Fulvivirga ulvae: one gene and its partner. The protein of the gene in region 1 binds, or shares a complex with, the protein of each later gene. Links are inferred from orthologs where the notes say so. Each region holds a gene or a part of one and is shown in the gene's direction. Other genes may lie near its edges.

Region 1 (4,237 bases):
CTGAAAATGGTAAACAAAGCTATATGGGGAAATAGCTGGAATAAGCATTTGTAAAAGCCCTCCAGCCAATTTTTTGTAAAAGAATCGAGATTCTTTTACAAAGAGGAACTAAATAAAGTCAAAATCTAATATTTTAATTAAAGCCAAAAATTCCGACGCAATTTAAACATGGAATATTTAAAATCCAAAGTGCGATCCTCAAAAAAATCGTTTGAGAAAAAAATTATAATAGCTACATCTACCTGCTAAAGCAAAACTCATCTTCAAAATAACTTAACTCTCCCTTCACATCACTCTTCAATAATTTGCTACCTTTGCGACTTAATTTTTGACAGCACTAGGCGTGAAAGCAGGCGACCTGTTAAAATTGTACAAAGCGGATAGCATTATCCAGACGATAGCCGAGATAACCAAGGCTAATGAGGATCGCCATGTCCAGGTCAAAGGGTTGACAGGTAGTTTGGACGCTGTATTGATTGCAGCACTTTATCAAATCAACCACCAAAACCACCTGATCGTATTGCACGATAAAGAGGAAGCTGCGTACTTTCACAACGACCTTCAAAATTTACTTTCAGGAAAGGAAGTACTTTTCTTCCCCACTTCTTATAAAAGACCTTATGAGTTTGAGGAAACCGAAAATGCTAACGTACTCATGCGTGCAGAGATCCTCAACCGGGTAAATCACAAAGCATCGTCAGGTGAATTGATTGTCACCTATCCGGAGGCCCTGACAGAAAAGGTTATCAACAAAAAATCGCTGACAAAGAACACTTTTTCTGCTAAAGTGGGTGAGGCCGTAAACGTTGAGTTTCTCAGTGAGCTGCTCATGTCATACGATTTCGAAAAAACTGATTTTGTTTACGAAGCAGGTCAGTTTGCCGTTCGCGGTGGTATCATCGACGTTTTTTCGTATGCTCACGACTTACCCTATCGTATAGAGCTTTTTGGTAATGAAATAGACAGTATCCGCACTTTTGATCCTAATTCTCAGCTTTCGGTAGATCCGGTTAAAGAGATAAACCTGATCCCTAATGTACAAACCAAACTGATCCATGAGGAACGCCAGAGTTTCCTGGATTTTCTTCCCAACAATACAAAGATCTGGTTTAAGGATTATCAGCAAACACTGGATGTGATCGATGGTTACTTCAAACGGGCAAAGGAAAGCTTCGATGATATTTTGAAAGCCAGTGGGGAAACTCAGGTTATATTAAATCCTCAGGACCTTTTTGAAACCTCCAAAACTTTTGAAAGCCAGGCCATTCCTCTGGTTAAAATTGAATTCGGAAACCGCTTCTATTTTAAGGCATCGGAAACTTTCTCCTTTGAGTCTGAGCCACAGCCTTCATTCAATAAGAATTTTGAACTGTTGGCCAAAAACCTGAATGAAAATCAGGACCAGGGTTTTACTACGCTTATCGCTTCCGATTCTCAGCAGCAATTGCTGCGGCTTCATTCGATATTTGAAGAGATTGACCCAACGATTGACTTTCAGGATCTTAATGCCAGCCTGAGACAGGGGTTTATTGATAAAATTTTAAAAATCGCCTGTTACACTGATCATCAGTTATTTGAGAGGTTTCACAGATACAAAACCAAGGATAAGCATTCCAAATCCAAGGCCCTTACACTGAAGGAACTTCGTACCCTGCAACCTGGTGATTTTGTCACTCATATAGATTATGGTATAGGAAAATTTGCAGGTCTGGAAAAGCGTGAGGTCAATGGCAAAATACAAGAGGCAATCAGGCTGATCTATCGGGATGATGACTTACTTTATGTGAGTATTCACTCACTGCATAAAATTTCCAAGTATACCGGAAAGGAAGGTACACCACCTTCCATAAGTAAATTAGGTTCCCCGGAATGGGAAAACAAGAAAAAAAGGGTCAAGAAGCAAGTTGTAGATATTGCCAAAGATCTTATAAATCTTTACGCCAAGCGAAAGCAGGCACCTGGATATGCATTTTCGAAAGACAGCTTCCTGCAGGCGGAGTTGGAATCTTCGTTCATCTATGAAGACACACCAGACCAGGCAAAAGCTACGGCCGATGTAAAAGAAGACATGCAGCAACAGCACCCGATGGATCGCTTGGTTTGTGGTGATGTAGGTTTTGGAAAAACGGAAGTGGCTATAAGGGCAGCATTTAAGGCCGTAACAGATAATAAGCAGGTAGCAGTACTTGTGCCGACAACGATCCTGGCCATGCAGCACTACCGCACTTTCAAAGACCGGTTATCCGATTTTCCGGTAAAGGTTGAATATATTAATCGTTTTAAGAGCAGCAAGCAGATTAAGGATACGCTGAAAAGGGTTAAGGATGGTGAAACAGATATTCTTATCGGTACCCATCGGATAGTCAATAAAGATGTCCAGTTTAAAGATCTGGGCTTGATGATCATTGATGAGGAACAAAAGTTTGGTGTTAAGGTAAAGGAAAAGCTGAAAGAGATGCGGGTCAACGTTGATGCACTCACACTAACTGCCACACCGATTCCCCGTACGTTGCATTTTTCATTAATGGGAGCACGTGACTTAAGTATTATTTCTACACCACCACCCAATCGCCAACCAGTAACTACTGAGCTTCATACTTTTAACGAGGAAATTACCCGGGACGCCATTAGCTTTGAACTAAGAAGAGGAGGACAAGTGTTTTTTGTCCACAACAGGGTAAATGACATTGAGGGGGTAGCAAACATAATCATGCGATTGGTACCTGATTCGCGTGTAGGTGTTGCTCATGGACAAATGGACGGTGCCAGTTTAGAAAGGGCCATGCTCAAGTTTATTGAAGGTGAATATGATGTATTAGTTTCGACCAACATTATAGAATCCGGGTTGGACATTCCTAATGCCAATACCATAATCATTAATTCCGCCCACATGTTTGGTTTGTCAGACCTGCACCAAATGCGTGGCAGGGTGGGACGAAGCAATAAAAAGGCTTTCTGCTATTTGTTAACACCACCAACTATCGGTCTTTCATCAGATGCACGAAAAAGATTGAGTACACTGGAAGAGTTTTCCGATCTGGGTGATGGATTCAAAGTAGCTATGCGTGATCTTGATATCAGGGGAGCAGGTAATCTTTTGGGAGCTGAACAAAGTGGCTTTATCTCGGATCTGGGATTCGATATGTACCATAAAATACTGGACGAGGCTGTACAAGAGTTAAAAGAAACCGAGTTTAGAGACTTGTTTGTAAAAGAGCTTTCAGAAACCACTAAGGTTTTGGTCCAGGACTGTAACATTGAAACCGATTTGGAGGTAATCATTCCGGAAGATTATGTAAATAACATTTCCGAACGTTTAAGCCTCTATTCAAAGCTGGACAATATCAAAACCGAGCAGGAGCTGGAAAACTTCAGAAGCTCAATCATCGATAGGTTCGGTCCTATCCCTGAATCAGTAAATGAATTAATAGAAACTGTACGCCTCAGGTGGTTAGCGGAAAAACTTGGCTTTGAGAAACTTACGTTGAAAGGAGAAAAGATGAAAGCTTATTTCGTTTCATCTGACAAAGAGGAGTATTTTAAATCCGCGATATTTGGACGTATATTGGCGTTTGCACAAAGTAATTCTAAAAGGTGTCGATTAAAAGAAGTGAAAGATAAGCTGATTCTCACAGTCAATGAGGTATTGACTGTGAATCAGGCGATATCTCTACTTTCCGGTATTGTTCAAGAGGAAAAATCAAAAGTTTAATTCTGAAATACTTATGCAGTTTAGGTATGGATCCAGATCTGCTGTTTCTGTAAAAGCTTTTATACCCATAACTTTATTTTCATAAGGTGCATAGCAAACTTCGATGAAATATGAGTCTACGTGATAAAGGTAGAATTTTTTCTCATCCTCAACTCTGTAGATCATATAGTCTGCAAAGATAGTGATGTAATCACATTTTTTGTCGAAAGGTAAAATCTGGAAGTCATTTAGAGGTATCATAGCCAATGTAATTTTTTAGTTCTTACCTCTACAGAGATAAAGACTGTGCCATTGGCTTAAATGCCCTAAAATGTAAAATTTAAAGGTTGAGAGAATCAAAAACAACTCATTTTAGGATAGCGATTCCCAAAATGGGACGTGACTTATCGTGTATTATGTCCGTCTATCGCCGGTTTCTGAAAGTTATCGTCTATTTCTACATCTCACCCTGAATAGGAACTTAGAAGCTCATCAATTCTTTAAATCGTTGAGTCTGCCTTCTGGAGACATCCACTTCATGTCCAC
Region 2 (3,778 bases), 340 kb from region 1 along the record:
CCACCGTATTAAGCACTACGATACCTCGAAAGAACATATCATCAATTCTGCTGAGCAATCACTTAAAAATCTCCAAACGGATCACATTGACCTGTTGCTGATCCACAGGCCTGATCCACTTATGCCGCCTGAAGAGGTTAGTGCAGCTTTTAGTCAGTTAAAAAAGCAGGGCAAAGTACTGCACTTCGGTGTTTCAAACTTTACTAACACACAATTTGAACTACTATCCAGGTACAGCGATGAGCCATTGGTCACTAACCAGATAGAGATATCCCTGTTTAAAAGTGAAGTTATGTTTGATGGCACATTGGATTATCTGATGACCCATAATATCAACCCTATGGCCTGGTCGCCTTTGGGTGGTCGGGATAATGTGATGTCTTTGGTTGGAAATCAGGAAGTACAACGAATTGCTACCAAATACAATGTGGAAACTGGGAATTTACTTCTTTCGTGGTTGTTAAAGCATCCATGTGGTATAATTCCCGTTATAGGCACTATGAATCCGGAAAGAGTCAGGTCTTCGGTAGAATCCCTGGCCGCTGACCTTGACAGGGAAGACTGGTTTGAGCTTCTTGAGCTTGTGAGAGGCTATTCTATTCCTTAGCCTGTTTCCTGTTTCGGATTGTTTTAAAGAAGTTGGATATAAACAATCTAAAGTCCAATTTTGTAGATTATTAAACAATACTCACCATAGCCTATGATCACTGATGCGGATGTAATGAAACAAGGGGATGACTTCGATATAACTGGCTATGACAGTATAGAGATATTGGGCGCCCGGGAGCATAACCTCAAGAATGTAAACCTTACATTTCCAAGAAATAAGCTGGTGGTGATCACGGGCATTAGCGGAAGCGGAAAGTCTTCACTGGCCTTTGATACGATTTATGCAGAGGGGCAGCGCCGCTATATGGAAAGCTTTAGTGCCTATGCGCGCTCTTTTATTGGCAATCTGGAGAGGCCTGACGTTGACAAGATCAATGGATTAAGTCCGGTAATTTCCATCGAGCAAAAAACCACCTCCAGGAATCCTCGCTCTACGGTAGGTACAGTTACTGAGATCTATGATTTTATGAGGCTACTTTATGCCCGGGCAGGGGAAGCTTTTTCTTATACCACCGGAGAGAAAATGGTGCGGCAGTCTGAGGACCAGATTCTTGACCATATTCTATCAGCTTATGACGGGCAGAAACTCACTATTCTAGCCCCGGTAGTGAAAGGGCGTAAAGGGCATTATCGAGAACTCTTTCAGCAGATAAGAAAAAGTGGATATTCCCGGGTGCGTGTGGATGGCGAGCTTCAGGAATTAGTGCCTAAGATGCAGGTTGATCGATACAAAACCCATGATATTGAAGTAGTTATTGACCGGATCGTTGTTGATCAAAATGACCGTTATAGGATCAGCCAGTCTTTGGCAACTGCATTAAAACAAGGTGAGGGTATAATGATGCTTTTGGATCAGGAAAACCAGATATATCATTTCTCAAAATATTTAATGGATCCGAAATCCGGGCTATCCTATGACGAACCAGCCCCAAATACCTTTTCATTTAACTCTCCTTATGGTGCCTGTCCAAAATGTAACGGGCTGGGAGTTATTGAAGAAATAACTGAGGAATCGGTAATTCCTGATAAATCCCTGAGCATAAGCAGGGGAGGAATATTGCCCCTGGGCGAATTCAGGGATATCTGGATTTTTAAAAAAATAGAAGCCATCCTGAAAAGATATAAGGTAAACCTGACTACACCTATCAGGGATATTCCGGAAGATGTTCTGAAAACTTTGCTGTATGGAGATTCCGTTCCGGTTGCAGTAAAATCAGTCAAATACCCCGGTACAGACTGGAATACCAAGTTTGAGGGCATTATCAAGTTTTTGGAGAAGCAGCGCGAGGGCGGTTCTGATAAGATACAGCAATGGATAAATGATTTTACCGTGTCGGTTACATGCCCTGAGTGTAATGGGGCCAGGCTGAAAAAAGAAGCCTTACATTTTCTTATCGATAATCAAAATATATCTCAGCTTGCGGAATATGACATCAAAACTTTATGGAGCTGGTTTGATGGCCTTGAACTGCGGCTTTCTGATAAACAGAATAAAATTGCGGCTGAGGTACTCAAGGAAATAAGAAAAAGGATTGGTTTTCTGTTAGATGTTGGACTTGACTACCTGCACCTCAACAGGCCATTAAAAACATTGTCAGGTGGGGAAGCTCAGCGTATCAGGCTTGCTACGCAGATAGGTACCCAGCTTGTAGGTGTGCTTTATATTTTGGATGAACCAAGTATCGGTCTTCATCAAAGGGACAATGTGAAGCTTATTAAAGCTCTTAAAGATCTTAGAGATCTTGGTAACTCGGTAATAGTGGTAGAGCATGATAAAGATATGATGCTTGCTTCTGATCATATTATAGATATCGGACCCGGGGCAGGTCGTCATGGGGGACATATAGTTGCCCAGGGCACACCGGATGATTTCCTGGAACTGGGTAGCGCTACGGCTGATTACCTCAAGGGTAAGCGCAACATTGAAGTGCCTTCAGAAAGAAGAAAAGGCAATGGAAAAAAACTTAAGCTTATCGGAGCAAGTGGACATAACCTAAAAAATGTCAACCTTGAGATTCCTTTAGGTACACTGACTCTTGTTACAGGAGTATCTGGTAGTGGAAAATCTACCCTCATCCACGATACATTGTTCCCTATCCTCAATCAGAAATTTTACAGGTCCAGAAGGGAGCCATTAGCCTATAAATCAGTAAAAGGGCTGGAGCATCTGGATAAAGTGATAGAGGTTGACCAGTCCCCTATCGGCCGTACACCCCGATCTAACCCTGCTACCTATACCGGAGTTTTTACAGATATAAGGGCATTATTTGCCGAGCTCCCAGAAGCAAAGATTCGTGGTTATAAGCCTGGTAGGTTTTCTTTTAATGTTAAGGGAGGACGATGTGAAACATGCGAAGGCGCCGGATTACGACTGATAGAGATGGATTTTCTGCCAGATGTACATGTACCTTGCGAAACCTGTAAAGGAAAGCGATACAACCGTGAAACACTGGAAGTGAGGTTTAAAGGGAAATCTATATCAGATGTACTTGAGATGACTGTAGAAGAGTCAGTTGAATTCTTTGAAAACCAGCCAAAAATACTCCGAAAAATTAAAACGTTGAATGATGTTGGCCTCGGTTACATTTCGTTAGGTCAGCATGCCACTACTTTATCCGGAGGCGAAGCTCAAAGGGTGAAGCTTGCCACTGAACTTTCAAAAAAGGATACTGGAAAAACATTGTATATTTTGGATGAACCTACCACCGGTTTACATTTCCAGGATATTCAGCATTTACTTGATGTACTTAACCGATTGGTTGACAAAGGCAATACAGTGTTAATCATAGAGCATAACATGGATGTGATCAAAGTTGCCGATCATATAGTTGACTTAGGCCCCGAAGGCGGAAATGGTGGAGGAACAATCGTTTGTTCCGGTATCCCGGAAGAAGTAGCTAAGAATGACCAAAGCTATACAGCCAGATTTTTAAAGGATGAATTATCATAAAAAGCTTGATTTTGTGTTTATAATGGGATAAACTTCGGACTAATCCATTTAAACCATCCTATACATAATGAACAAATTTTTGAAACTATGTCTTGCTTTAATTTTATCTCAAACAATATATCTCAATAGCTTTGCGCAACTCAGAGGAGACACCTATGCTGAGGCAAAGGCAAAGGGTACGGCCAATTGGGTATTTACATATTCTGAAGCGCCGGGATT

Evidence for each region.
Region 2: the proteins of mfd (region 1) and uvrA are in contact, whole or in part, in a crystal structure (PDB 4DFC), measured with the Escherichia coli proteins. The link is inferred for Fulvivirga ulvae from one-to-one orthologs.

The regions. Positions count from the first base shown.
Region 1 is NZ_CP089981.1:2,156,883-2,161,119, reverse strand. What follows is about bases 1-3,912. They hold mfd (transcription-repair coupling factor), read left to right. Parts: upstream 1-343; coding sequence 344-3,712; downstream 3,713-3,912. Other genes in these bases: LVD17_RS08900 (hypothetical protein), read right to left, coding at 3,701-3,912. In the rest of the region: more of LVD17_RS08900, read right to left, coding at 3,913-3,952; LVD17_RS08895 (LytR/AlgR family response regulator transcription factor), read right to left, coding at 4,173-4,237. UniProt on the Escherichia coli protein: Couples transcription and DNA repair by recognizing RNA polymerase (RNAP) stalled at DNA lesions. Mediates ATP-dependent release of RNAP and its truncated transcript from the DNA, and recruitment of nucleotide excision repair machinery to the damaged site.
Region 2 is NZ_CP089981.1:2,496,964-2,500,741, forward strand. What follows is about bases 307-3,759. They hold uvrA (excinuclease ABC subunit UvrA), read left to right. Parts: upstream 307-700; coding sequence 701-3,559; downstream 3,560-3,759. Other genes in these bases: LVD17_RS10355 (aldo/keto reductase), read left to right, coding at 307-607; LVD17_RS10365 (substrate-binding periplasmic protein), read left to right, coding at 3,627-3,759. Outside these bases: more of LVD17_RS10355, read left to right, coding at 1-306; more of LVD17_RS10365, read left to right, coding at 3,760-3,778. UniProt on the Escherichia coli protein: The UvrABC repair system catalyzes the recognition and processing of DNA lesions. UvrA is an ATPase and a DNA-binding protein. A damage recognition complex composed of 2 UvrA and 2 UvrB subunits scans DNA for abnormalities.